3 regions of the Endozoicomonas sp. 8E genome follow, and region 2 is predicted to be linked to each of the others. Evidence: predicted binding sites of a transcription regulator. Region 2 holds the regulator's gene; each other region holds the start of a gene.
The links. Region 2 encodes LexA, which represses DNA repair genes until DNA is damaged. Its sites were predicted from a motif close to TACTGTNTANNTANACAGTA; they were not measured.
Positions count from the first base shown of each region.

Region 1: a site for LexA is predicted at 8,835-8,854, ahead of ruvC (crossover junction endodeoxyribonuclease RuvC). Genes of this name have one in related genera too.
Region 3: a site for LexA is predicted at 4,452-4,471, ahead of dinB (DNA polymerase IV). Genes of this name have one in related genera too.

Region 1 is NZ_CP120717.1:4,821,832-4,831,661, forward strand. Features, by position in the region: gene tolB (Tol-Pal system beta propeller repeat protein TolB) at 1-1,074, opposite strand, end outside; gene P6910_RS16245 (cell envelope integrity protein TolA) at 1,071-1,892, opposite strand; gene tolR (protein TolR) at 1,972-2,418, opposite strand; gene tolQ (protein TolQ) at 2,437-3,111, opposite strand; gene ybgC (tol-pal system-associated acyl-CoA thioesterase) at 3,417-3,830, opposite strand; gene P6910_RS16265 (hypothetical protein) at 3,894-4,358, opposite strand; gene ruvB (Holliday junction branch migration DNA helicase RuvB) at 4,419-5,429, opposite strand; gene rarD (EamA family transporter RarD) at 5,656-6,531, shown strand; gene ruvA (Holliday junction branch migration protein RuvA) at 6,585-7,196, opposite strand; gene P6910_RS16285 (hypothetical protein) at 7,335-7,880, shown strand; gene ruvC (crossover junction endodeoxyribonuclease RuvC) at 8,169-8,696, opposite strand; gene P6910_RS16295 (hypothetical protein) at 9,039-9,224, shown strand; gene P6910_RS16300 (YebC/PmpR family DNA-binding transcriptional regulator) at 9,221-9,830, opposite strand, start outside.
Region 2 is NZ_CP120717.1:3,685,436-3,695,265, reverse strand. Features, by position in the region: gene nagZ (beta-N-acetylhexosaminidase) at 1-6, opposite strand, end outside; gene P6910_RS12100 (L,D-transpeptidase) at 46-528, opposite strand; gene P6910_RS12095 (TetR/AcrR family transcriptional regulator) at 595-1,242, opposite strand; gene P6910_RS12090 (serpin family protein) at 1,612-3,327, shown strand; gene P6910_RS12085 (serpin family protein) at 3,532-5,274, shown strand; gene P6910_RS12080 (serpin family protein) at 5,602-7,326, shown strand; gene lexA (transcriptional repressor LexA) at 7,569-8,171, shown strand; gene P6910_RS12070 (SulA-like leucine-rich domain-containing protein) at 8,295-8,789, shown strand; gene P6910_RS12065 (hypothetical protein) at 8,816-9,058, opposite strand; gene P6910_RS12060 (hypothetical protein) at 9,399-9,830, shown strand, end outside.
Region 3 is NZ_CP120717.1:4,138,265-4,148,094, reverse strand. Features, by position in the region: gene P6910_RS13730 (PEP/pyruvate-binding domain-containing protein) at 300-3,566, shown strand; gene P6910_RS13725 (lysophospholipid acyltransferase family protein) at 3,576-4,196, opposite strand; gene dinB (DNA polymerase IV) at 4,554-5,663, shown strand; gene P6910_RS13715 (DUF2721 domain-containing protein) at 5,702-6,094, shown strand; gene P6910_RS13710 (paraquat-inducible protein A) at 6,100-6,735, opposite strand; gene recJ (single-stranded-DNA-specific exonuclease RecJ) at 6,895-8,613, opposite strand; gene thrC (threonine synthase) at 8,899-9,830, opposite strand, start outside.

The DNA.
Region 1 (9,830 bases), 1.1 Mb from region 2:
AATCTGGGCACTGCCTCCACGGTTAGATGTAAAGATCAGACTTTTCCCATCTGGCATCCAGTCTGGCTCAGTATCAATCGAGAAATGCGATGTAATCTGACTGAGTTTGTCAGTGGCCAGATCCATCACATAAATGTCGGGATTCTCCCCCTTGGACAAAACCAGTGCTAACTGCCTGCCATCGGGAGAAAATACCGGAGAGCTGTTCAACCCTTTGAAGTCAGTTACCTTCTGACGCTTACCGGTAGCCAGCTCCTGAATATAGATAGCCGGACGGCCGGTTTCAAAAGAAACATAGGCAACACGACTGCCGTCGGGTGACCAGCTCGGTGACAGTATAGGCTCTCTTGAACGAAGTATCTCGCGCTGGCGCTGACCATCGGCATCGGCATAGTTTAGACTGTAGTCCGTACGTTCAGCACTTTTACGATCAGCAGTGACATACATGATTCGGGTAGAGAAATCGCCGGGAATGCCGGTAATCTTTTCATATACCGCATCACTGATATGGTGAGCCAGCCCGCGCAGCTGACTTTCATCGCCTCGAACCTTGCCTTTCATAATGCTTTTCTGGCGAACAATATCAAACAGCTGATAGTCCACTTCAAACATATTGCCTTTCTGCTCCACTTCTCCGGTAACCAGATAGGAAGCACCCAGTATATTCCAGTCACGATAAACGACATCTTTGGCACTGGATGGAAAGCTGAGCATATCTTTTCTGGGCAAAGCTGCAAAAAGGCCACTGAAATGAAGGTTGTCTTCCACAACAGAAGCCATATCTTCGGGCAAAATTTTCTTACCACTCCAACTGAAAGGTGGTACTGCCACCTTGACGGCCTTGTCATTACCCTGTGTCACTTCGATTGTGAGAATGGCCTGAGCACTCTGCATTGACGTCAGCAGCACAACAAACAGAGATGAGACCAAAATACTCCTACTTCGGAACCATGAAAATATTGCAGAAGAGATTAATAGATAAACACGACGACGAGTGTCTTCCCTGAAGACAGTCTGTTCACTTTTGAACCTGCCCGACAATCCGGCAGAAAACCATTGCAGTTGTTGCTTCATCTCACCAGATCCTCTGGCCTGAACCTAAAGTTAAAGCGTTTGAAATTATTATCGAACACACGCCGTTCCAGCTTTTTCAATTCAGGAAAAGGCGCCGCCTTCTGTATCGCCTGTACGACAGAACGATCATAGGCATCATTACCACTGCCTTCAAGCAACCTTACTTCCAGCAAGTCACCAAAAGGTGACAGACTGAGCTGAACCAGAGCCACCATATTGTTGCGGGCACTGGGCGGTCGGTTCCAGTTGCGGGCAATCAGGTTTTTCAGCAGTTCGGAGTAGTAAGCCACTTCTCCAGCCTCTTGTTCTGCCTGCTCGGCGGCAGCTGCCTGAGCCTGCTCACGGGCAACCCGCTCCTGCTCAAGTTGTCTGCGCAACTCTTCCTGTTGTTTTTTCTTTCTGCTTTCTTCAGCCAGACGCTGTTGCCGCTCTTGCTCTTTACGAGCGGCTTTTTCCTTTTTTGCTTTCTCTTTGGCTGCCTGCTCTTTTTTCAGAGCCAGCTCTTTCTGTTTTTTAATTTCTGCCTGTCGGCGGGCTTCTTCTTTGCGTTTCTGAGCAGCAAGCTCACGAGCTTTTTGTGCCGAGTTGTCTACAACAGCCTTGGGAGCTGGCGGTATTGGCTTTGGCTGGGCAATTTCAACGACACTGGCTTTGATACTTTTTGGCGGTACGATCCTCAACTCATCAGCAGTTGACCAGTCCCGGGACACCAGACCCAGTATCAGAACGTGCAGCAGTAAGGAAAACACCACTGCAAACCCGTAACCCTGAAAAAGCTTATGATTGAATAAAGCACCGATCAATGGAATCTTCTTCATCACAGCCCTGCGTTCCACAATACTATGATCATGGTTTGTTTTGCCTGACAGTCAAACCAGGGGGTAACACTTTCTATCATCAGCGCTTCGTCCCTTCATTGAGCAACGCAGGATCTGTAATCAACCCCACATCATTAACACCTACTCCCTGCAATCTGGCCATCAGCTCAACCACCGAGCCATAGTCGACTTTGCGATCTCCCTTAATCAACACCCGGGTCTCGGGACTGGCAGAAAGAACCTTACCTACCTTCTCACTGATTGCTTCCATTCCTTTGGCACTTTCCTGATTACCGCCCAGATCAATAAAGAACTTGCCATCGGACTGGACAGAGATAATCAGGGTCTTGGCATCATCAGGCAGCGGCATTGGCTTACTGGTTGCCTTCGGAAGTTCTACCTTTACTCCCTGAGTCAGCATCGGGGCACTGACCATAAAGGCCACCAGCATGACCATCATGATGTCGATAAACGGCACCATGTTGATTTCTGACATCGGCTTGCGCCGGGTTCTGGATCGAGCCATGATTTTTTACTCGCTCCCTTAGCCTGCAGTGTGACGACTGTGAACCTTGCGATGAAGAATACTGGAAAATTCATCCGCAAAGGTCTCGTAGTTCGCCAGCAGGGCTTCTACTCTGGATGCATAACGGTTATAAGCTATAACCGCAGGAATCGCAGCCACCAGACCAACCGCTGTCGTCATCAGGGCTTCAGCAATACCAGGAGCAACCGACGCCAGAGTGGCCTGCTGCACATTAGCCAGCCCACGGAAAGAGTTCATAATGCCGACTACGGTACCGAACAGACCAACGTAAGGGCAGGTCGAACCGACACTGGCCAGGAAGGGCAGATGTGTTTCCAGTTTTTCCTGCTCACGGGAGATGGCCACTCTCATGGCTCTCTGGGTGGCTTCCATGACAGCATCAGCCTCTCCTGTACCCTGGGAGCGCATTCGAGAAAACTCACTGAAGCCTGAACGGAAAACAAGTTCCAGACCTCCCAGGTCTTCTTCTTTGTCCAGCTCTTTATAGAGCTGGGTCAGATCCATCCCCGACCAGAAGCGATCTTCAAAGGCCATCATATTCCGTTGAGCGGAACGAATGAGTACCCCTCGCTGAACGATCATCACCCAGGAAACAACAGATGCCACCACCAGCAGTATCAGCACCAGTAAAACGATCCAACTGGCATTGCCTACCAGTGACCAAATGGACATGCTATCTGCCACTGAAAACCTCGCTTTTAATTTGATTAATACTTATTAGAGAAATGATCGTCGACAATCATTCTGGAATCGGGCCAGACGCTGTGACTGCATTTTCATGATAAACAGCTAGGAGCCTGACCGAGAATAGCGCCCGTAGCGAGGACGGCAGAAAATTGAGGATGAAAATTCGGTTTTGTGAGGAGAATAGCGAGCTATTTGACGAACAAAAGCGGATTTTCAGACCAATTTTCTGCCGCCGCAGTAGGGCAGTCTATTCTCGGTCAGGCTCCTAGTTACGGATACTACCACCAATCTCAGGGCGAATTGCTGTCAGGACTTAATTTATTCCGTAAGGATTCTGTAATCGCTGTAGGTTTTCTACTTTGACTGTTCAGGCAAGCCACCACAAACCGGCCTTCACATATCAAAAGACCTTCACGAAAACACTGTTGCAGAAAAACCATCCTGGCTTTACCCATACTTTCGACTGCGACGGTCACGTTAAGAGAGTCATCCAGCTGGGCAATGTTTTTGAACTGAACAGAAGCATCAACCACCACCAGCTGCTTCTTTTCCTTCAACAACTTCTGGTGGTCATAACCGGTAGTTCGGAGATATTCGGTTCTGGCTCGCTCCATAAACTTCAGGTAATTGACGTGGTATACGATGCCGCCGGCATCGGTATCTTCATAATAGACTCGAACGGGAAGGGAAAAGGTATCAGTCACAGAGCAGGTCACATAACATTAAATCAGATCAGAGACTGCCAGAGACGCCTATGCCATGGCAAGTCAATAGCACGACGAACGACCACAATGAGGCAAATAATGAGGCGGAGGATAAGAGCCTCTATTGAGTTTTTCCTCATCCAGTCTCTGCTTGTTCAGGTGCCGCTCCTGCTCTGTTCTGCGTTGCAGCAAATCAGGAGCTGGAACTGGTTTGTGCAAACGCCTCAAGGCTTGGGCGGCTTCCGGAATCCCCCATCGAGCCGCCATGGAGTAACGCTCAACAGCCTGGGCTAACGAAGCTGTCGTACCCACTCCCTGCTCGAAGCAGACTCCGGCATGATACAGATCAATCGGCAGCTGGCTGGAACCATGAAGCACTTGCGAACAACTTGCCGCCGAGACAGAGAAAGGTGCAGAGTAGAACCCTGGACGCATTGGCGTCGCTTCCGTAGTAATATTCTGACAACCACTCAGAGCGGTGAGCGCCAGAACACACAGACAGTAGATTCCCGGAATTCTCATGAGCATCAGCGTTTCCTTAGTCACTCGTTTATCAAAAGAACCGTCCAAATATTAAACCGGAAAGACTTATTCTTCTTGCCGGTAGTCAAGCCCAAAATGCAGGTATGCGTGTTTGGTGACCATCCGCCCTCTGGGGGTTCTCATCACATAGCCCTGTTGAATAAGATAAGGCTCCAGTACATCTTCGATGGTATCCCTCTCCTCACTGATCGCAGCTGCCAGACTGTCTACCCCGACCGGCCCACCATCAAACTTTTCGATCATGGCTAACAGCAGCCGTCTGTCCATATGATCAAAGCCGCTGGCATCGACATCCAGCATATTCAACGCGGCATCGGCAGTCTCCTTGTAGATCACACCATTACCCTTAACTTCAGCAAAATCACGCACCCTTCTCAGCAGTCGGTTGGCAATTCTGGGCGTCCCCCTGGAGCGTCGGGCTATCTCTCCTGCACCTTCCTTATCAATCCCCACCCCCAGAATTCCGGCAGAACGTTCTACGATATGAGTCAGGTCCTCAATATTGTAAAACTCCAGCCTCTGCACAATGCCAAAACGATCCCGAAGCGGAGACGTCAGCAGACCCGCCCTGGTTGTGGCTCCCACCAGGGTAAAGGGAGGCAGGTCCAGCTTGATAGACCGTGCGGCAGGACCTTCACCGATCATGATGTCCAGCTGATAATCTTCCATCGCCGGATACAATACTTCTTCCACTACCGGACTGAGGCGGTGAATTTCATCAATAAACAGAATGTCATTGGGCTCAAGGTTGGTCAGAAGAGCTGCAAGGTCACCTGCCTTTTCCAGCACCGGGCCAGAAGTCGTTCGAATATTGCTACCCATCTCATTGGCAAGGATGTGGGAAAGCGTGGTTTTACCCAGCCCCGGAGGCCCGAATACAAGGGTATGATCAAGGGCATCATTACGAAGTCTTGCAGCCTGGATAAAAATTTCCATCTGCTCCCTGACTTTTGGCTGTCCTACATAATCAGCCAGTTTTACCGGGCGGATAGCCCGATCCAGTACCTCTTCCAAAGGACGTTCTGAAGAGGATATCAATCGATCTGCTTCAATCATGTTCTAGCTCATCTACCATTACTCTCAGCGTACCATCTCCAGTCTGTTAAAAAAATAATCCAGCATTGGGAACAAAACGCTACATTTAATCGTCCAAGCACTCTGAACGTAAAAAAAGCGCTTGTGGGCACTTGGCTGCCCGAGGGTGCATTACCTTTTAAACTTCAGAGTTATCGGACTCCTATACTCTCTTTGTTTTAAATTCTGATTAAAGGAAGTACTCAGAATGAATACACATTTGGTTTCTGGAAAAGGCCTGACTAACTCGGTCATGGCCTCCGTGATGTTTGGGCTTGTGCCCATTTATGTGCAGTTTATTGGGCTGTCTGGAAATACCCTGTTCTGGAACAGGATCATTTTCAGCGCTCTCTGCCTGACAATGGTCTGCTATCGCCTGGACCGGCTGCGGGGCTTCAGGGCAGTTTTTCTCTGCCGGAAAACCGTGCTGATGCTGTCCCTGGGCGGATTGATTGTTGGCTTTCAGTGGTGGCTTTTTGTTTGGGGTCCCATGAATGACAAAACCCGGGATCTTTCTCTTGGTTACTTTTTGCTGCCACTCACTCTGGCATTAACCGGCAAGCTGGTATTTAACGAGAGACTGCACAAGGCTCACTACTTTGCCATGGGGTCCGCGTCACTGGGTGTCCTTGCCATGATTTGGCAACAGGACTCGTTACCCTGGGTCAGTCTGGCAGTGGCCGGACTTTACCCAGTGTACTTCATCATCCGTAAGCCTCTGCAGGTCGACACCCTGCCAGCTCTGCTGTTTGAGCACCTGTTGTTCCTTCCGGCCGGTATTTTCATACTGATGAGTGATCAGAGTTTTATGCAAAACCTGACCCATTCCGTCACTCTTTGGTATCTGTTGCCAGGTCTGGGACTCCTCTGCAGCCTGTCACTGATCTGTTACATTAACGCCTCCAGACATCTTTCTGTCAGTTTGTTTGGCCTGTTGAGCTACCTGGAGCCCGCTTTGATATTCGTGGTGGCTGTTACCGTTCTCGGAGAAGTCTTCACCTTACAGCAGTGGCTCAGCTATAGCTTTATCTGGCTGGCAACGGCAGTCATCTGCGTTGACTCGGTCAGGAAGTTCATTCGTTAAAGACAAGCAGGTGAGACTCACTCGTCTCACCTTTTAAATAATGCGCAGTGTTATCAGATCATACTTTTCAGAGCCTGACGAATCAGCTCTTCACTGGTCATAGCATCCTTGAGCAACTTACCGATGACTTTGCCGGCTTCCTGGGGCTTATAACCTAGGGCCACCAGTGCACTGACGGCTTCCTGTTCAATATCTTTTGCTTCGGCTGCCATTTCGCCACCGGCAACCAGGGGCTTACCTTCCAGCAGAGGCGCTGATTGCCAACGATCCAGCTTATCTTTCATTTCAACAATCAGCCGCTCGGCTGTTTTCTTTCCCACACCTGGCAGCTTCACCAGCGTGGCACTGTCACCCTCCTGCACACAGCGCACAAAAGCATCAGCTTCTATACCGGACAACAGGGTCAGTCCGAGCTTGGGGCCGACCCCATTGACCTTGATCAGAGTTCTAAACAACTCCCGCTCATCACGATTACTAAAACCGTATAGGAGCTGGGCATCTTCCCGCACCACAAAGTGGGTATATAACACGACCTCCTGACCAACTTCCGGTAGTTTATAAAAAACCGACATCGGAGCTTCCACTTCATACCCGATACCATGGGTCTCTATCAGCAAATGAGGGGGCTGTTTGTCAGCCAGAAGGCCCCGAATTCTTCCAATCATCTTGTTTTCCAAATTTTTTATTTTCTGACTACAAGGTCAGAACGCCTAACAATACACCGAGTGCGAAGAACTCCTGCGAATTGTCCCTCTCTAAACACTAAGAGAAGTTCAATTCAATGATCTGAAGGAGCTGCCCCTTTGAAGAAACTTCGCACATTCCTGGGATCGCTCTGGCAGATCCTGCCTGAGGCTGGTCTGGCCAGTGAATACCACCCAGCTGTATCCGGTGGCCCTATTCCTATCCCTTTCATCAGGTCACAGAAATCTTTGTTGAAGAAAGACTTCCCAGGACGCCCGGCAAACTCACCTGAGCTTGATAAGCCTGCTCGCAGTTTCACCAGTTATATACAAGGCTACAGCAGCCTTCCTATGAGAGATCGCGCTCTGGTTGCTCTTCGAAGTGCCTACCTCTGCAATACCCGACACCTTATCCCGGATATTGCTCAATGCGCTCTGGATACGGGACTGAAAGCCAGTGATGTACAGATGGTTTCTCGTGGTCATCTGGCACCGGGCTGGGACAACCGCCAGCGCCTGTTACTGAAAACCACGGAAGAACTCTACAAAGAACAGATCATAGGTCCGGCGAACTGGAAAGAACTGAAGAAAATCTACACGCCACAACAGATTCTGGATCTGGTGTTTTGCATCGCTTCCTTTCACCTTTGTGTCCACCCAAACTAAGGAGGCTGACCGGGAATAGACTGCCCTGCACCGCAACTGCTCCTGCGTTGCTCTAGCTCCTGCATCCATGCAGTCGTCGGCAACTGCTCCTGCGTTGCTCTAGCTCCTGCATCCATGCAGTCGTCGGCAACTGCTCCTGCGTTGCTCTAGCTCCTGCATCCATGCAGTCGTCGGCAACTGCTCCTGCGTTGCTCTAGCTCCTGCATCCATGCAGTCGTACGGCGACAGCACATTGGTCTGAAAATCCGCTTTTGTTCGTCAAATAGCTCGCTATTCTCGGTCAGCCTCCTATGACTGCCCCGTAAGACGACGACGTCGAGTACCTGTAGCACCTGCCATTCTGACCAGACTGGAGCGAGTATGAGCATGACAAAGAGCAACCGCCAGAGCGTCCGCAGCATCGGCCTGGGGGGTATCATTCAAGTCAAGGATCGACTTCACCATGTGCTTTACCTGGTACTTATCCGCAGAGCCTTTACCAACGACAGCCTGCTTAACCTGTCGGGCAGAGTACTCCGACACCTCAATATTGTGATTAACCACAGCCACAATGGCCGCTGCCCTGGCCTGACCCAGCTTTAGTGCCGAATCAGCATTTCTGGACATGAAGACTTGTTCTACACCGACGGACTGCGGGATGTAACGTTCGATCAGAGTGCTGATGCCTTCATAAATCTGCTGCAACCGCTCAGGCAGGGGCGCTTCCCGGATGCGAATACAGCCGGACGCCACATAATGCGTTTTATTGCCTACTTCTTCAATTAATCCATAGCCGGTAATTCTTGAGCCCGGATCTATCCCCATCAGGATGGCCATTCAGAATTTATTCTCAAGTCAGATGTCGCTATTTTCAATGACAGCGTTTTGATGTACCCCCGGGGTCAATAAGTATGACAGCCTCTGCCAAAAAAATCTGACAGGCGAGGGTTCGGAGTCATGGTTATGTCAAAAGGATACTGTACACCCATACAATATACCAGCGGTCCCGGTGGGTATCAGAAACTTACAATTCAAGAACACTGAATTACCAAACTTGCCTGTGAGTAACGATAGAAGCAGCTTAGTATTTCTCTGGTAATACTTTCGTGGCGAGACCCGCAAAGATCATTGTTCTTGCTCAAGACTGTTTTACTCCACAAGATGATCCGGAAACGATTAATGTCCGACCTGTTAAAAACATTAATGATTATCACAGGCATCATTATTGTATTGTTTATGCTGCTGGTAGGCTTCAATGTCTGGGCATTCACTGGTGCTCCAGCCGGGATGGTATCACCGAAACAGAAACAAAAAAGCCCCGACACTTTCGTTATCGAGGCTCTTCAGATCGATAGAACAACTTAGTCCAGCTGCTCCATCACTTCGGCAGGAATGTCAGCGTTAGTGTATACATTTTGCACGTCGTCCAAATCTTCGAGACGATCCACCAGCTTCATGATTTTTTCCGCACCGTCTTTATCCAGTTCTGTCCGGGTAGAAGCGATCATTGCTACTTCACCGCCCGCTGGTGTCAGACCTGCAGCTTCAATGGCTTCTTTTACCGCCATGAACTCAGTCCACTCAGTGACCACTTCAATGGAACCATCGTCGTTAGTCAGGACATCTTCGGCGCCGGCTTCCAGAGCAGCTTCCATGACAGTGTCTTCATCAAGACCCGGCTCGAAGAAGATCTGCCCCTTACGCTCAAAAAGATACGCTACAGAACCATCAGTACCCAGATTGCCACCGTGCTTAGAGAAAGCATGGCGTACTTCTGCAACGGTACGGTTACGGTTGTCTGTCAGACATTCCACCAACACCGCGATACCGCCAGCACCGTAGCCTTCGTAGGTCACTTCTTCCATGTTGGAATCGTCATCACCACCGGCACCACGAGCAATGGCTCTGTTGATGGTGTCACGGGTCATGTTGGCACCCAGAGCCTTGTCAACCACCTGACGCAGCTTGGGG
Region 2 (9,830 bases):
ATACATACTTTTCTTGCTCTCCTGACCCGTCTGCATGCGATAAAACTACTCAGGCAGAATATCAATAGTAGTTCCAGGAAGAACCCGGTCAAATAAATCAATCATGTCATGACCATGCATCCTGATACAGCCCCTTGAACCCGGCTCGCCCATCACAGCGGTATCGGGCGATCCGTGGATATAGATATATCGTCGCATGGTATCGACATTTCCCAGACGGTTGTAGCCGGGTTCAAGACCACTTAACCAGAGAATTCTGCTCAAAATCCAGTCCCGACGTTCAGAGTATTGTCGAAGTAGTTCGGGTGAATAGATCTCACCCGTATAGCGTCTTCCTACAAAAACAGCATGGAGAGGGAGACCCTCACCGATTTTCGCACGAATAATATGATGCCCCAGTGGAGTCTGCCAGCTGCCTTCCTGCTGCCCTGTTCCCCTACTGGCGGTTGATACAGAGTAACAAATCGTTGCTGCACCCTTTTGTATCAGCTCCAGGGTCTGCGAGGCAATTCTAACATTAATGTGCACAGATGAATCTCGTATTGACTGGCTTTGATGTGGCTCAGGCTTGAGAGCCTGCAACCCGAATAAACATTATCGACCATTATCATAGGTGGCATGAGCGCGCAGACCAGCTGCCATAAATGGCACCATTCTTCTCATAATGTTCTCAAGATTGTCATCAATGTCATAATCTCTCTCGGCAATGGAGAGAAGTGCACCGGCGCCAGACACTGAGAAGACAGCAGAACCAAGACTGAAATAGGTACGCCAGAATTTATCGGCTATCGGAAGGTCAGGACAGGCTTTGAACAGCAACTCAAAGTATCGGCTGAAGACGGTTCCATAAGTTTCCGTCAGATAACGCTTCAAATGCCCCTGGTTCTGTGTGAAAGCCAGCCCCATGAGTTTCATAAAAATAGAGATGTCATCGGGTCTTCTGGGTTTCACAGCAAGAATATGGTCAACAAGTATCTCAAGCACAGCTTCAAGATCAGGTGGCCCACTCTGATCGGACCACTCATCCAGAGTGGTATCCAGCCCTTTCATGAAGGGGTCCAGAAAACGGGTAAAAACCGCCTGTATCAGGGCTTTTTTGGAGCCAAAGTGATAGTTCACTGCAGCCAGGTTAACCCCTGCCTGCTTGGTAATGGTTCTTAAGGAAGTTTCTGAGAAGCCATGTTCAGCGAAGAGCAGCTCGGCTGAATCCAGAATTCTTTCGACAGTAGAAAGTTGTGCCATGGTACAAAGCATTTTATAAGTTTATTAAACGACTGTTTAAAACCTACGTATCTGGCCCTGAACTGTCAAGGCTGCTGCAGCTTGAATCGACATCAAGTCAGCGCTTCGAGCCAATGCTCTGGACGACCTTGCATACCCATTATCTTACACTCTATGACAGCCACCCTTCAGGTGCATTCAAACGCACCACTTTATTGCAGGGAGCAAGGCGTTATCGTAACTGACTAACCGGTTAGTGATTTTTGCGAAAACAAATTCTTAACTATTAGATGTAAATGGCTGCGTCGTGACTCACGATTTACAGCTATTTCAAAGCGTGGACGCAGTGAGTTCGCTGACTATTTAGTTATCAGGAAAGGAGTTAAGCCTATGCAACCTCTCGGATATTCAATAGAACGAACATCACTGTCACCGCAGCCATTAAATCTGCCAGACACATCCTCCAAGATCACCGTAGTGGCTTCTCAGGTCGTTAAAAATCTGATGGATAGAGTAAAATTCTCAATTCTGGACTTTACCGGCGAATCAAGTATAGCGCTGTCTTCTGTTGGCCTGGCTGCCAATCTTGGCATGCTTCTGGCGAGCATGGATGATAAAGACAAGAAGGCAATGATTCTGGGAATCCCCGTAGAAGCCTTAACGGATGAGCTGGAGACTGAAATCCACAAAGAACTCGGCCAGCTCAGTGTAAACCACGCTTACGTTAAGCATCCTGGTCAAAAACAGGCAATCTCTTGTACTAACTTTATAGCGATTAAAGATGCCAGCAGGAATGAGCAGTTTGAAAAGAGGCTGTCTGAATGTTATCAAACCGAACTTGAGTGTCATGTCAGTTGCGTAGCGGACGTCACAGAAACATACATTAAGGAGAAAACCAATGGCAAAATTAACAGCTTGTTTGATGGTTATTCTGAAGCTCAACGGCATGAAATTACAGCGGCCATAGTTAATGCGATGAGTTTCGATTTCCAGGGCATCTGGGAGACAAGTCTATCTTCAGATAAAATCACCACGGGCAATTTTATGTGTACAACTGAAATTGATTTAAAGAAAGTTAAGATGATGAGTACAACTGATAATTTCCCAATTGCTGACAACGGAAAATTCATTGCCATTGCCAAAGAATTAAAATCTATAAATGGAGAAAACCTTAGATTGGTCGCAATAAAACCGCGTATTGAATCTACGTTCTTAATTACACTTCTTGATTCTGAAACAATTGATCACCTGATTGAAAGATTAAATGATAATAAAATGACATTAAACGTAAAGCTACCAAAAATAAACATGGAAACTTGTGAAAACCAATTATTCAAAAGAATTCATCAGGCATGTGAAATCAACACACTAGTAGCAGGAGATTTATCAAAATTAGGCGAACAGGCAGACCAAAATTTAAATATGATTCAGAACATTACAGTAACCGTTGATGAACAAGATGCTTGCAAGCCAGTTACCAATGCCGAAAAAACCACCGTAAAGGACGATCCTGAAATCCCTGACTTTGAATTTCTATGCCCTGGCTACATTGGCATTGTAGACTCAGAAGGTAATCGGTTGCTTGATTTGGTCATTAAGGATGACAGATTTTTGGAAACCGTGGAAAACCAGGACTCTGACGATCTGATGTTTGATAGCTTTGATGACTCTGATAGCTTTGATGACTCCGATAGCGATGATGATCTAACTCCCAAAAGAAACTATACATTTGATGCTAGATGGTACGCAGTTCAAAAAAGCGCAAATAATATAAAAAATATTGAAGACGCTATTGAAATTAGAATCAATGAGTTTCTTTCCAATCCTCTTCGCTATGGTGATATGACTATTTTAATACAACATAGATTTAACCAGGATGAAGAGCTTGATATTATTAACGCTCGGGTAAAGTGCTTACCCGAACTAGATATCGATGTCGCTTCTTTGGATGACGCCAAAAATCTTAAAAAAAGAATATTAGAATTAATTGGAGAAGAATATAAGGATTTATTTAGGTTTGAAAATTTTATCGAATATTTTAGAGTTGAAGTTAAATCTAATGCATGGGATACTCTGCTGAAAAAGTTAACTGCTAGTAAATCGTGAATAAATATAATGCTAAATTCAGGGACTGATCAGCTCCGGAGTTTTTTATTAGCAACAGTTTCTAAGCATAGTAAACACGACAAACCCAACCGATATTTCAGTAAAGCCTGACAATGCTGTAATCGTCATTTATGGCTATTTGCAATAGCATGGAAGCAGTGAGTTTATTCTCACTTAATTTGTAGCAACCAAGGAGAGAATACTATGGACTCTTTTACCCACTCAACCGGAACAACTAGATCTTTAAGCCAAACTATGCAATGGCAGCCATCTAATATACCAGCAACTTCCTTCGAGATCACCTCACAGGCTTCAAAGATTGTTAAAAAACTAATGAATAAACTGTCACTAGCGATCTTGTGTACTCAAGGTGAAAAAGACGACAAAAGCAAGGTAGTCTCTTCTGTCAGCCTGACTCCGGTAGTGGGTATGATTCTGTTGAGTATGGATGATAAAGCCAGAAAGGCATTGATTCTCGGAATCCCCGAAGAATCCTTAACCGATGAGCTGGAGACTGAAATCCATAAAAAACTCGGTGAATTCAGCAAAGACCACTCTTACGGTAATCATGGTGATGAAGATCAGGCAGTCTTTTGCGCTAACTTTATAGCGACCAGGGATGCTACCAGAAATGAGCAGTTTGAACAGAATCTGTCTGAATGCTATCAAACTAAAAAGTTGGAGTGTCATGACAGTTGCATAGGGAAAGTTACAGAAGATTTCATTAATGAGAAAACCAATGGAAGAATTAAAAAGTTGTTTGAAGGTTATTCGAAAACTCAACTGGATAAAATTTCAGCGGTCATAGGTAATGTGATGGAATTCCTGTGTAGCTGGGAGCATACGTTTCCTCTAAAAAATACATGCGCGCGTTCATTTCTATGTGCAGATGGAACTCGTATTGATAATGTCAAGATGATGAGAATGACAGAAGTCTGTCACTATTCTTTTAATAATATATTTGGTGCCATTGCCAAAAATTTCCGATCTGCGAATGGAGAAGAGCTTAAATTAGTTGCGATAACACCGCAAAAAGAAAGTGCGACAGCAATTAACAGACTTGATTCCGGAACAATTGATTATCTGATTGACGGTTTAAATCGCAATAAAGCCAAATTTCATATAACACTACCTAAAATAAAGATAGAAAACAGTTGTGATTCTCAATTACTCGAGAAAATTTGCAAGGAATTTGGAACCGATGTAATACGCGCAGAAGACTTATCAAGACTCGGCAACTTTTGGAATCATGATTTTAAGGTTTTTCAGAAGATCACAACAACCATTGATGAAGAAGGTGCTCGAGGCAAGGTTGCAACTAAGGCAGAAATTACTGAAAGGGGTCTTTCTAAAATCCCCAGCTTTGGTTTTGTCTGCCCTGGTTACATGGCCATTGTAGACAAAAAAGGTAATCGGTTACTTGAGTTAATCGTTAAGGATGGCGACTTTTTTGAATTTTATCCAGGCGAAGAAAACTCAGCTAAAACTTTGAAATCTAATGACATGAAAGCTGATAAAAGTTTGAAACCTAATGACTTGATAGCTGATAGCAAAAGAACTTCTATGGAAAATTCTACAGATCACACAAAAAGATTTGCATCCAAAATAGACGTAAAAACAACTGAAAAAACTATTCAATCTATAAAAGACAAGTTAAATGATGATAAATATTTTTTGAGTCTTGATGTAAGCGCATTAATACATCATAGTTTTGATCCGAATGGGGAATTTAATATCAAAAGTGCTGATGCAACTAAATCTGAATTATCTATCAAAACTGACAGCAAGGAAAACGCCATTAAAATCAAAGAAAAAATAATAGAATGGCTTAATTACAAAAATCAATGTTTTATTGAAATTTGGGAGGATTCTAATCGCTTTAAGGTAGATATTTCATTTTCTGCCTGGGATACAATTCGGGAGAAATTAACTTCTAAACAATCATAGATATATACAATGCCAAATCCGGAGATTAACCACCTCCGGATTTTTTATTAACAAAAGCTTAACCTATAGTGGTCCCCATAGGTTACAAAGACGGACAATTAAAGTTTTCGGGCAGAGATACCTCCACTATGGCAACCAGACTCTATTGCAGGGAATAAGGTGTTATCGTAACTAACTAACCGGTCAGTGATTTCAGAGAAAGGAAATACTTTAATATCAATTAGTAATGGCAATGCTGCAACTCAACATTTATGTCTATTTGCTCAGCATGGAAGCAGTGAGTTTATTCTCACTAATTAATTTGTATCAGGAAAAGGAGAGAAGACTATGGACTCTATCAGACCTTCTATCAATACGGCGCAGTGGCAGCCATTTAATCTGCCAGACTCATCCTTTGAGACCACCTCACAAGCTTCTGATATTGTTAAAAAACTGCTGGACAAAGTGTCATTAGGCATCCTCAGCGCTAAAGGTGTCAGGGACGACGAAAGCAAAGTAGTGTCTTCTACCAGTCTGGCTCCGGTTTTGGGAATGCTTCTTGCGTGTATGGATGATAAAGCCAGGAAGGCAGCAGTTCTGGGTATCTCTGAAGAACAATTAACTGATGAGCTGGAGACTCAAATCCATAAAAAACTCGGTGAATTCAGTGTAAACCATCCTTACGCCGAAGATCCGGATCTGAAACAGGCAATGTCTTGTACCAACTTTATAGGTTCTGCCTCTGCCGTCATGAATGAGCAGCTTAATCAGATACTGTCTGAATGTTATCAAACCGAAAAGCTGGAACGTCCTGACCATGAGAGGTGCCTGGCCGACGTCGCAGAAGACTTCGTGAAAGAGAAGACCAATGGAAAAATCAAAAAGTTGTTTCATGGTCATTCTAAAGCTCGACGAGAACTGATTAAAACGGTAATTGGCAATGTGATGGAATTCGACGGTTTCTGGGAGCGTCCATTTTCTAAAGAAAAAACTGCCTCAGGCAAATTTATTTGCGCAGACGGAAGTATGATTGAAAACGTCAAGATGATGAAATCAACTGAAAATGTTCAATTTTTTGATAACAGAAAGTTTGGTGCCATTGGCAAAGAATTCCGATCAGTGAATGGTGAAGATCTTAAATTAGTCGCAATAATAACGCCTGATGACAGTCCGACAGGGATTAATAACCTTGATTCTGATACAATCAATCACCTGATTGACGGATTAAATGGCCGTAAAAAAAAGATGGATCTAATGCTACCCAAAATAAAAATAGACGGCAGTTGTGACACCAATTTACTCGAAAAGATTTCTCAGACATTTGGAGCCGATGTCATAAAGTCTGAAGATTTAACAAGATTAGGCCAACCCTCAAATTGTGATCTGGAAATTCTTCAGAAGACCAAAGTATCCATTAATGAAGAGGGAGCTTATGGTCAAGTTGCCACTGCCGCAACAAGAACGCTCAGAGGCTTCGGTGCAAAAAAACCACCACACTTTCATTTTGTCTCCCCTGGTTACATTGCCATTGTAGATGGACAAGGCAATCGGTTGGTGGAGATGCTGATTAAAGATGGCAGTTTTTTAGAATTTTATGCGGCCGGGAAAAACTCAGCTGAAAGCTTGAAATCTAATGATTTGAAATCTGATAAAAGAGCGAATCCTAATGACTTGGTAGCTGACAGCGAAATGACACCCATCGAAAATAATACAAATTACAGAAAAATACTTGAATCAAAAAAAGACGCAAAAATTATTGAAGAAACTATTAATTCTTTAAAATATAGGTTGTCTGACGATGAAAGTGTTGATGTGAGTAAACTAATACAACATAGGATTGACCCGAAAGGGGATTTTAATGTCAAAAGTGCCAATGCATTTAATTCTAAATTAGTTATCGAAACTGATATTAAGGAAAACGCCTTTGAAATCAAAGAAGAAATATTAGAATGGCTTGGTTACGAATATGATAGTTTTGTTAAAGTTTGGCATACTTATGATGGTTTTGAAGTAGAAGTTTCACGTGATGCCTGGGATACACTGCGAAATAAATTAACTTCTACACAATCATAAATAAATAAAATGCCAAATCCGGAGATTAACCATCTCCGGATTTTTTATTCAAAAAAGCTTCAGAGAAGTAGCTTGCGAATTTCAGTCAACAGTTCATCAGTATAGTGGCAAAGCATGCCGCATCTGCACCATTGACAACCCTGTTGTTTGTTTTTGCTCATCGTCCCAGCCATAATAACTTGCCAGGACAGAAATACTGTATATAATCACAGATACTGTATAAAAAAACAGATTGAGTGACCATGATCAAACTGACTAAACGGCAATCCGAGATACTGGACCTGATCAAATCTCATATTGAAGAGACAGGTTTCCCACCCACCAGGGCCGAAATCGCCAAGACTTTCGGCTTTCGCTCACCTAATGCTGCAGAAGAACATCTCAGGGCGCTGGCCCGTAAAGGCGCTATCGAGATTACCCCCGGAGCCTCCCGTGGTATCCGCATTCCAGACAGCCAGCCTGAAGGCCTTCCGATTATTGGGCAGGTTGCTGCCGGTAACCCGATCCTCGCCCAGGAACATATCGAAGACCACCTTATGCTCAACCCCGCTTTCTTCAATCCGTCGGCAGACTTCCTGCTGAGAGTGAAAGGGATGAGCATGAAGGACGTCGGGATTCTTGATGGTGACCTGCTGGCCGTTCACAAGACAACAGATGTTCGAAACGGTCAGGTTGTCGTCGCACGGATTGAAGATGATGTCACCGTGAAAAGATTCGAGAAACAAAAAAACAGAATATTGCTGCATCCGGAAAACGACGAATTCGAAACCATAGTCGTTGATCTCACTCAGGATGTTTTTGCGATCGAAGGTTTAAGTGTCGGAGTCATCAGAAATCAGTCCTGAAGCAGAACTTGATGAGCTATTGACCATTATTCCAAAGACACTACCCGCGGCTGTTGTTTAAGCCCCACTACGCTGAAGTGCGAATAACAAAAAGCGTCCGGGCTATGCCAGGAGGAAGAATTTATGCTGTACCGAACAAGCAGTGAAAGGCACAATTTTTCAGCCTCAAGCTTTCAGACCAATAAAGTTTGTAATAACCGCCCTCCCCTGAAAAAGACTTTATCAGGGAAAACTAAAAATTCTCTGAAACCCAGTATTAATGAACTCATTCTGTCAGGCCAACCCTGGCAGGCCGAACAGCTCCTGACACCCATTCTCAGTCAGCTTTCCAGCGACAGTGATCGTTGGTTGACCTTGATTCTGACCGATAAATCAGACAACAGAACCCTGCACTGGTTAAAGAATTGCGATTTAAATCATGACAAGGTGCAAATCTTTAGCTCCAACAATATTAATCAGACATTGGAGCTCACCAGAAAAGCGCTGGCATCCGGAACCAGCCACACAGTCATCAGTTGGCTGGGACATTTGGATAAAGGGTGGTTAAGTAAGCTTGAAAGCGCAGCCAGGAATGGACAGTGTCAGGGGCTGGCTATTCGCAGCAGACAGGTTGCATGATGCCTGTCATTTTCATGAAAATAGAGTCAATGCAGTACTCTGTTCTCAGGAATCTCTTCTTCGGAGGATTGCGGACGAGTGAGTTCAGCAACTTCGCGCATGCCAGCATCAAACATGACCTTTGCCACTTGCAGATGGTCCCCTTCAAGATACTGTTTGGCTTCCTCTGAAAACTTCATAGTCAGCAGGGGCTCACCCTCGTCATCACTGCGTCGCAGAACAATCTCTCCTGTTGGAAGTTCCACAATTTCCAAAAACGATGCAGCCATAGTTCGTTCCATAAATAGCGTATAAGAGGGAGAAATCATGCAGCATTGTGACTTATGATGCAATAGGTCAGTCTGAACATCATTTAAATAAATCGGTGTCTTCTTATCAAAACCAACTTCTCAAATCACAAAAGTTAGAGGAAGAGCTCGCGTTTATACAAAGAAAACATCTGCAAGAATAAAGAACGAGCCTAACATGTGGCTCCAGCTGACTGCGGTCGGCACAGCAGCTGGACCCAGCGTTATGTGGCTAAAATAAGTATTGCCTGCTATACCACGTCTTACTTTAGTGTCTTGGTGCATAAAAATGAAATGCTACATATGCTCATTGCTGGTATGTTTGACTCTTATTTCATCTAGTTCTTATGGTCAGTTAGGCTTTTGGAAGGGTTATTCGATAAGTGAAAACCTCAGAGACACATATTTGCGAACCCTGAAAATAGATAAGTTAAACGACGATAATACCTTTTCAGCAAACACAACAATATCTGAGAGAGACGGTTCTTCTTTAGCAAACTTCCATGCAGTCGGACAAGTGTATTTTTATGAAACCGGTTATAACATTTCATATGTTGAAACATTTGTGAGCGGTATCCTTTGTGACCTCTCAGGCTGTTGGAAGTCACCTATAGGACTCTTCGGTGATGCAACTATTTCACACGAAGGTGTAGTGATACACGGTCAATGGAGGGAAGTAGGTTTAGTTGGTTCTGTGGGGGCAGAATTTCAATTGAACCTACAGCCAAATATTAGTAATATTGCACAAAACCAA
Region 3 (9,830 bases), 450 kb from region 2:
TGACCCGTTAAGGCTGCGGCAAATCAAACAAAAGACCAATAAATAACCGAGGGGCACCCGGTTACTGCTGATGGAGGCTTCTGCGTAAGTCCAGTCGCTATTGGCTGGCTGTAGCCTGTGAAGTCAGAAGCCTCGCCTGACAAGGCTGGGAGTGTCAAGTACTTATTCTTTGCCAGCAAAACAAAGCAATCCCGAACTTCGTGAAAACTTCATGAACTTTATAAAAATATCAATGTCCAACGAAAGTAATTAATGACTCATCAGCTATTGGGTCACAGATGGATATTGAGGGATGTCTAATGAATCATGTTACTTTCAGAGCATCATGTCCTGAAAGCCTGACAACCAATCCAAATCAGAATACCGGAGCTGGCACTCGATCCAGTGAGGCTGGTCATCCAGCTAAAAGGTATTTCGATAATCTTGATACCAGTGGTACGCCCGACCCAATTTTGCTGGTCAAGCGCAAATGTCGTTCAGCTGTTTCAGATCAGGCTGCTGACCATTCTTCCTGCAAACGGGAACTACTCGGGGGCAAGGGGATGTTTTTGTGGCGCATGAAAGCAGCCGGTCTGTCTGTTCCGCCCTTCGAATGTGTGACGGCTCAAATCATGAATGCGCTGGAACAACATCCTCTCGATACTCATCGGTTAGACCACTATTTGTCTGGGTTTGTTGATGAACCGCTGGCAAAGACCAGCCTGAAGAACCTCCGGGAATACCTCAATACCTTGCCGCCTTCAGAGCAAACCAAAAGGGATGACTGGCTGTCAGCTATGACAAAATTTATTGCCAGTGATGACTATTACGAACAGGTTAAAGATTCTGAAGCGGCCCGAAAAATCAGGGAGCTGCACCGTCAGGTGGACAGATTCTCTGCATCACAGCCTGTGATTGTCCGCAGTTCCGGCATCAACGAAGATAACTACGGCGATGCCCAGGCGGGCAAATACCTCTCTGTCATTCAGGCAGGAGGCGATGTTTTCAGAACCTGTCTCAAGGTTATGGCGTCAGGTTACCGGCCTGAAGTCTGTCCCGAAGGCATACCACAACCCATGGCGCTCATTATCCAACAGTGTATTGATTGTCGATCTGGTGGAGTCATCATGAGCTATCAATCCTTTCAGAACGACACCGTCAGGATTGAGTACACAAAGGGTCAGCCCAAAGGCGTAGTGGCAGGGCAGTCCGGTAACACGCCCCACCGTATCGATATTTATCGCAAGGAAGGCGCTGAAGACTTTCAATACTTTCCCGGCAAGGTCTCAAGTCACTTTGTTCTGCACAAAAACAATAACGGCTATGTGGAAACAGAAATTTATGATGCGGAATCCCAGTCAGACGACAGTGTTCATAAACTCAGTGATCATCTGGTTGCAAAACTCAGTCAGGTGGTGACAGAGTTGGAAAACCTGTTGCTCTGCCCCGTGGATGTGGAGTTTGCCATCGATCATCAGGGTAACTTGTTCCTGTTGCAGGTGCGCCCTGTTACCCGACTCTCTGGCGGTATGGATTTTGCGATGCCTATACCCAAAGAGACCCTGACCATTGGTAAGGGCGTCAGCGAAGGCCATTGTACCGGAACACTCTGGCAGGCTGAAGAACAAGCGGCAGACTCCATGCCTGACGGGGCCATTGTCTTAGCCCAACATGCTGCAGACTGGATGCTTGAGCCAGAGTTCCTGAAGCGGGCAGGGGGGTTTGTCTTTGCCGAAGGAGGCTTCAATGATCATGTCGCGATCGTTATGAAACAGGGAGGAAAAACGTTGATGCTGGCCGGTGGACAGTTTGCGGTCGTGGCCGCTCAGGTTGGCCAACTGGTGACGCTGGCCTTTGCCCGCTTCAAAGGTAAGCCTTGCGCTTTTATTGTTGCCGGTGACCTTAGCGGTGAACTTGCCAGTCACAGAAGCCTGTCCTCTGCATTTTCTGATGTGCCGCTCCCCGGAGCCGTGCCGTCACGGGGTGATTTGTCCCCCCCTGAAGGCACATTCCTTAATGTCGCCAGCGGTTTTCAGTGGCTCACGGATCAAAACGCCCGCCTGTTGGCAATGTTTGCCTCCGGAGGCGGACTGGATTGTCTGGCAAATCCCATAAAACTAAGCATGTCGCCACAACGGGAAGAGTTGCTGGCAGAGATCAGAGTCAGTGTAAATCAGCTGGTTCAGGGGGCTGAAGCATTTCTGGATGGCTACCGTGCATTCTTGCAGCTGGGGAGAAGCAGTGTCAGACCATTGCAGGATGAAGCACGGCAATTAAGCAAACGGTTCAAGACACTCAAACGCAGCGTCCTGTCAGGCCTGGAGGCTATTATGCTGCCTCTGAAAGCTGCTGAAAAAGGGCAGGGATCCTTCCGTCAGTGGGTTGCAGACTGTCAGCAACTACAATCCGCTGTGCAATCACTGAATCTTAAAGAGGCTGAGCAGGTCAGAAGTATTCATGAACTGATTTTTGCCTTGCATCAGCGTTTCTTAAACGCGCTGGCTCCGATTGCTCTGGATTCGGGTCAGGGCAGGGTATCGAGAGTAAAGAGAATCACCTATGTTGACTGCACGACCCCAAGTGACAATGTTTCGCTACTGAGGCCGTCCGACAGGTCATCCTTTGAAAAATCCTGGTATGCGGGGACTGTCGTCAGTATGGATAGTGCCGCTATTGTTAACCTGAAGCTTGGCGTTCATCTGTGCCTTATCGAGCTACTGGAAAACGCAGAGGGGGGAAAAGGACGAACCTTGCGGCTGAAATTTTCTGACCAATTTGATGGCAATGATGGTGTCGATGTCAGCGCCAAGTTTAAGCGTATGTGGTTTCTGGTGCAGCTGCTGAAAACGATCGAACTGAATAAAAATGCCGGTAGCATGAAGGTAACCTGCAATGCCATAGCGGGTGAAATTGTCGTCGAATGCCCGCGAATGAAATTGCATCAAACCATGCAGCATGCCTTTGAAAAACTGATGATTGCGTTAGATTCCATGTATAACCTGGATAGACGTTTAGAGGGCTTACATATTTTTGAAGGAGATCAGTGGGACTTTAACTTGCTTGCACAACACCTTAATCGCGATGTTGCAACAGCAGCTGACAGGTTTGCCTTTCAACATTGCCTTTTCTCAATGTTTTACGGGGGTGGGTTCGGAATTTCTAACGAATGCTGCCAGTTATTAAGCAACCGACTGCAACAGTTTGTTCGCCATGCCCGGCAGTTAGGTTCGTGTGATTCGTTAGTATTTCAGGGGAAAAAAACAGTAGATAGTCTGAAGGAGATGTTCTTGAATGATGAGATCGCTGAGGACATTCGCTGGGAGTTCTTACATCATTATATATTGTTACGTCCCAAATACGCTGTTCGAGTGGTTGAGTTGGTGCTTGGCTATAGAAACCACTATTTTGTTATCAATCCATCTTTCAGCTACAAACTGGAGTTTTATTTTCTACCGGTTCAGCCACTTTCAGTTAATGAAAAAGAGCTCAATAATGTCTTGCGAGAGCACGGGCCGGAATATGCCAGCCAACGGGCTAAAAATCATTACTCTGCTTATTCCCGGAAAATAAGGTCTGATCTATTCTGACAACCCTGATCAGTGAAAATATTGTCGTTTTTCCTGATTACTGGATAGAACCGGGCTGAAGCAGTCCGGAAATTTACCTCGCTTTTTATCATAAAAGCTCTGGATTTCAGCCAGGTCTTTTTCCATGCTGCATCCGGGCTTGATGGTGGGGCCAAAGCCGGCTTTTTTCTTCTGGAAGTCCAGATAGGCCAGAATAATAGGCACTTCAGCCCCCCTGGCAATGTGATAGAAGCCGGTTCTCCAGCGATCACTTTTAGAGAGTGTGTCTTCAGGGCAAATGACCAGACCCAGTTGCTTGTTGCCCTTAAAACAGCAGATACTTTGATCGACAAGACTGCAGCAGCGGTCCCGGTCAACCGGAATACCGCCCAGCCAGCGCATCACAGGGTCCAGAGGTCCCCGGAAAAGCGTGGATTTACCCAACCAGTGCGCCTCTATCCCGTGGCTCAGTGCAACAGCCAAACCAATGAAGAAGTCCCATTGACTGGTATGGGGTGCGGCCACCAGAATATAACGCGGTATCCGGGGCTGTTTACCTTCGACTTTCCAGCCGGAAATTAACAGGCACAGTCTGGCAAGAACCTTTAACAGAGGACTGATGATCGGCGTATTAAACACCGTTAAGCGCATATTCAAGCCTTAATCTTTTGATCATGAGCGCTCTGAAACTGGCTGTCAGCAAGATTGAGGCGCTTATTCTGACATTGGGCCCTGAGAGGGCAATCAAACTGAATGGGATTTGACGCTTTTATCAATCATTTGAAAATACGTAAATATTCAGGGTTGCGACACGTCTCCTGGAGTGATAGGGCGTCCTTCTGTGTCATTAAGACTTTGCTGAACATTTTTGAGGTCAAACCTGCCCAGAGTGGTGAGACCGATCAAGGCTGTATAAAAAGTCAGTAAGAAATCATTGTTTCCTACTTCTACTGTCGTTAGTCTTTACAGGCAGGTTCAATTTTTTTCGCACTATTTTTCGATCACAGTATGCAGGAACCGAATCAATCCGTTCAGAGAAAAATTCTCCATGTTGATGCAGATGCCTTCTACTGCTCTGTAGAGGAGAGGGATGACCCCACTCTAAAAGGCAAGGCTTTTGCTGTGGGTGGAAAGGCTGAACGTCGAGGAGTGATCGCCACATGCAGTTACGCGGCCCGAAAGTCGGGCGTGCATTCTGCTATGGCCTCCTATCGAGCACTCAGGCTCTGTCCTGATCTGATTATTTTGCCAGCCCGGTTTGATGTCTATAAATCCGCTTCACGGCAGATGCACGCCATTTTTCATCGTTACACTGAAAGGATTGAGCCCTTGTCGCTGGATGAGGCCTATCTGGATGTTTCTCACTCCAGTAACTGCCAGGGCAGTGGCACGCTTATGGCCCGGGAGATTATGCAGTCTGTCCTGGACGAGGTGGGTATCTCTGTCTCTGTTGGTGTGGCTCCAAACAAGTTTCTGGCCAAGGTGGCATCGGACTGGAACAAGCCAAACGGTCTTTGTGTGATCACGCCTGACCAGGTTCAGGATTTTGTTTTTGAATTACCGGTTGAGAAGATACACGGTGTGGGTAAGGTCACTGCTCAAAAGCTTCATAGTAAAGGGATTATGACCTGTGGCATGTTGCGACAATACTCTCCGGTTGAGTTGTGTCGTTGGTTTGGCAGTTTCGGCGAGCGCCTCTGGGAGCTGGCCAGAGGCGAGGATAACCGCGCGCTGGAGCTGGACAGAAGACGGAAGTCGTTATCTGTTGAGCACACTTTTGATGCAGATTTGCAGGACGAACAATCGATACTGACTCAGGTAAAACCCCTGGTTGAGGATCTGTCTCGACGTTTTCAGGCAATCAGGAATGAATATTCGGTCACCAAGCGGTTTGTAAAAGTGAAGTTCAACGATTTCAGCCAGACAACACTTGAGGAAATGATAGAGTCCGATGAACTGGCACCGGAAGCACACTTCCAGGCTTTGCTGACTCGAGCCTGGCAAAGAGGGAATAAACCTGTTCGTCTGCTGGGTGTTGGCGTAAGGCTGCTGGATTTGAGAACCTCGGGGCAGATGCAGCAATTGGAGTTGTTTGAACGCAGGGGTGGAAGGATATAATATGGCACCTCTCAACATTTAAACTCTGATAAGGTCCCATGGAGCTGAATCTAACAACTCCTGCCCTGTTGTTTCCGGCTATTTCTCTATTGTTCCTTGCCTACACCAACAAGTTTCTGGCACTGGCTACATTGATCAGAAATCTTCACGGTGAGTTTAAGAAACATCCGGATAACCCTCACATCAAAGGGCAGATGGAAAACCTCAGGCGAAGAATGATACTCATCAAACACATGCAGGGGGCCGGAATCGTCAGTTTTATCTGCTGTGTTCTGGTTATGTTTCTTCTTCACCTGGGTCAGTATCAGGTGGGTTTTATCATTTTTGGCATAAGCCTGCTGGCTTTATTGATTTCCCTGATCATCTGTCTGGCCGAGATTAAAATTTCGATTGATGCTCTGGAGCTTCAGGTGAGTGAGATGGAAGATTGAGCAGTTTATGACTGCTCTTTCAACAATTCATCTTTCAACACCCCTTCTTTCAATAACAGCTGCCCTGCTAATCCAGAAACCAGGCAGTAGGCGACAAACAAGTAGAATCCGCAGTGCAGTTCTGCCTGAAAGTTCAGCAGAGCGCTTTCTGATGCAGTGGCGTTGGCAGCCAGCATGGCAATAATGACCCCCATTGCGAATACGTCTGCCATAGACCATTTACCAAGCGCAGCATTGACTTTAAGTGCAACTCTTCGTGACGACGAATGACAGGATGCCAGCAAGAGTAAGACCTTGATAGCAGGTATCAGGACACTGAAGGTAAGAATCAGAATGGCTACAAATTTGTAGCCAAAATCCCAGAGGTCTCTGGCAGTGCCAAGAATGCTTCGGGTCTTGTCATATACCCGGCTCTGGCCTTCCACTTTCAGATTAGAGAGAAACTGGTTGGCCATAGTCAGCAGTGCAGGGTGAATGGACTGTTGTTCCATGATTTTTTGACCTTCCTTGACCAGAGCCTGACGGTTCATATCCGCCTGAAGTGTGATCATGGGTTGGGTGATTCCGGGAATCAATAAAACTAATGAAATGATTAAAACAATCAGAGGGGCAGCAATACTTAAATTTCGGGGCTCAGTCATTTTTCTTGTGTCTTCGAAGGAGTTATATTGTCACTAAAATAGTTGAGAAACCCGCAAAGAACAATGGTAAGACAATGATGGCAGCCTCCCTGCTATCAACGACATAGAACTCGTTGGTTTTGCAACACCCTCTTGACTCCTGTTCTTAATCTTGGGCAATCAAGCTGATTCAAGGTGATCAACGATCAACTGAAGGCTCTGTTGACCCCGAAACTCGTTAATGTCCAGTTTATAAACAGCATTAACTGTTTTTATGTTCTGGTTTGGCCACTGCCCCGTGTCAATGTTGAAGGCAATGGCATCTACATAATATTCTGAGGCAGGCAGCTTGAGCACCATTTTCAGATGTTTCTGGCCTACCAGCCGCTGCTGAATGATCTGAAACCGACCATCGAATGAAGGTTCCGGGAAATTCTGTCCCCATGGCCCACTATCGCGTAACAGTTGAGCCGTATCCATTGTCAGCTCAGAGACACCCAGTTCGCCATCAGTATGAATCTCTGCTTCAAGTTGCTCAGCAGAGAGCGCCTGTTTAACAATCCGGTCAAAAGCGGCTGAGAACGCCTCGAAATCTTTTTTATAAATGCTCAGACCTGCTGCCATGGCGTGGCCGCCGAATTTGATGATGAGGCCGGGGTTTTCCCGGGCAACACTGTCCAGGGCGTCGCGCATGTGCAAACCTTTTATGGATCTTGCCGAACCTTTGATTTCGTCATTGTCGGCTTCTGCAAAGGCGATCACCGGGCGGTGCAATTTCTCTTTCACCCTTGATGCCAGAATGCCTACCACACCCTGATGCCAGCCTTCCCGGAAAAGACTTACCCCCCAGGGCAAGTCGGAATGCTGATCCAGTTTCAGGCTGGACAAGTGGCTCATGGCCTCTACTTGCATTCCTGCTTCAATCTCTTTTCTGTCCCGGTTGAGACCGTCCAGCTCAGCAGCCAGTTCCCGTGCTGTCTCGATACGCTCTGTCAGCAGTAATTCGATACCAGTGGACATGTCATCCAGACGTCCCGCTGCATTGAGGCGAGGTCCCAGGGCAAACCCCAGGTCGGAAGAGGTCAGGCGTGACTGTTGTCGGCCTGAGATCTCAATCAGTGCCTGAATTCCCGGACGACAATGTCCGGCCCGAATTCTTGCCAGACCCTGATAGGCGAGAATGCGGTTGTTGGCGTCCAGACTGACAACGTCAGCAATCGTACCCAAGGCAACGAGATCCAGTAATTGAAAAGGATTGAACTCGGTTTTTCCTGCAAACCAGCCCCGCCTGCGCAACTCGGTTCTCAGTGCGCACATGACGTAAAAAATAATGCCCACCCCAGCAGTATTTTTACTGATGAAAGGGCAGTCAGGCTGATTGGGATTAACGATGGCGTCGGCTTCAGGAATCTGTTCACCGGCCAGGTGGTGATCCGTGACGATGACCTTCCAGCCCAGGGATTTTGCGGCCGCTACGCCTTCTATGCTGGAGATGCCATTGTCGACAGTGACCAGAACGTCTGGCTGATATTGTCTGGCTACCTGAACAATCTCCGGTGTCAGGCCATAACCATATTCAAACCGGTTAGGCACCAGGTAATCCGCTATCGCACTCATCTCTCTCATGGCCAGAACACCCAGCGCACTGCTGGTGGCTCCGTCACAATCAAAGTCTCCGACGATTAAAATACGTTGCTGGCCATAGACGGCGTCAGCCAGAAGACTGGCCGCTTTTTCAATATCCTTGAGACTTTTATAGCTCTGAAGACCCTTTAGCTGACGATTGATTTCTGAAGGGTGGCTGATGCCCCGGGCGCTGTATATACGCGCGAGAAGCGGGTGTATGCCATCAGTTAAGGGGAGAGGGTTGCTGGTGCGTCTAATGATCTGAAGCGGCATGAAAGTTCTGTATCGTCTGCAATAAAAAGTATCGGCTTATACCAAGCGTGCTTTCTAACTCCCGTGATGAGCATGGAGGTTTGAGCCTTAAGACAAGTCGGCGTGAGGAGTCATAGCCTAGCTATGGCGACGATCGCCAACGCAGGATTAAGGCTCAAATCTTCAGCGCAATAGGGAGTTAGAAAGTTCGATTGGTATTACTCTATCACAGAGAAGGTCAGAGCACAGGAGTGTTATTGGCTAAATGAGAGCAGGCAGCTCAGGATAAGCTGCCTGCGGGAAGCTTTATTGTGCCAGATGATTCTGAATAAAACTTTTCACAGCGTTCAGGTCGTTAGTCAGCACCTCATAACGCTCTTCACGATCCAGGAGATCCTTCAGATGATGAGGCAGCTCCGGAGCGTCCAGTCCGGCTTTTTCAATGGCTTGGGGAAACTTCACAGGGTGAGCGGTTGCCAGGACAACATTGGGAATACGGCTGTCTGTTTCAACTTCTTCCAGTGCCCTGATACCTGTAACAGTATGAGGGTCGGCCAGGTATTCAGTGCGATCAAACAGGTCTTTGATGGCGTTGCAGGTATCCTGATCGGCACTACGACTGCTGTCGAACAACTCACGGATTTTCTGCCAGCGCTGCTCTGAAACCGACAGCTTGCCGGTTTCTTCAAAGGCAGCCATCTGCGCGGCAAGGGCCTGGCCATCACGATCCTGAAGGTCGAACAGCAGGCGTTCAAAGTTGCTTGAGACCATGATATCCATACTCGGCGACAGGGTGTGTTCGAGACCCTGTTTGCTGTAATCGTTGCTTTGGAAAAAGCGGTGCAGAATGTCGTTACGGTTAGTAGCAACAATCAGCTTATTGACTGGCAGTCCCATACCTCGGGCAATGTAACCTGCGAAGATGTCACCAAAGTTGCCTGTGGGTACCGAGAATGAAACCTCTCTGTCCGGGCCACCCAACTCCAATGCTGCATGGAAGTAGTATACCACCTGAGCCATGATGCGGGCCCAGTTAATGGAGTTGACAGCCACCAGGCGAGTCTTTTTTCCTGAAGAGTCTGGCAGGAAAGACTGATCGGCAAAGCACCGTTTGACCATCGCCTGACAGTCATCAAAGTTACCCTGAACAGCGATATTGTTGACGTTGCTGTCCAAAATAGTAGTCATTTGTCGTCTCTGGACTTCAGAGACTCTCTGGTAGGGATGGAGGATAAAAA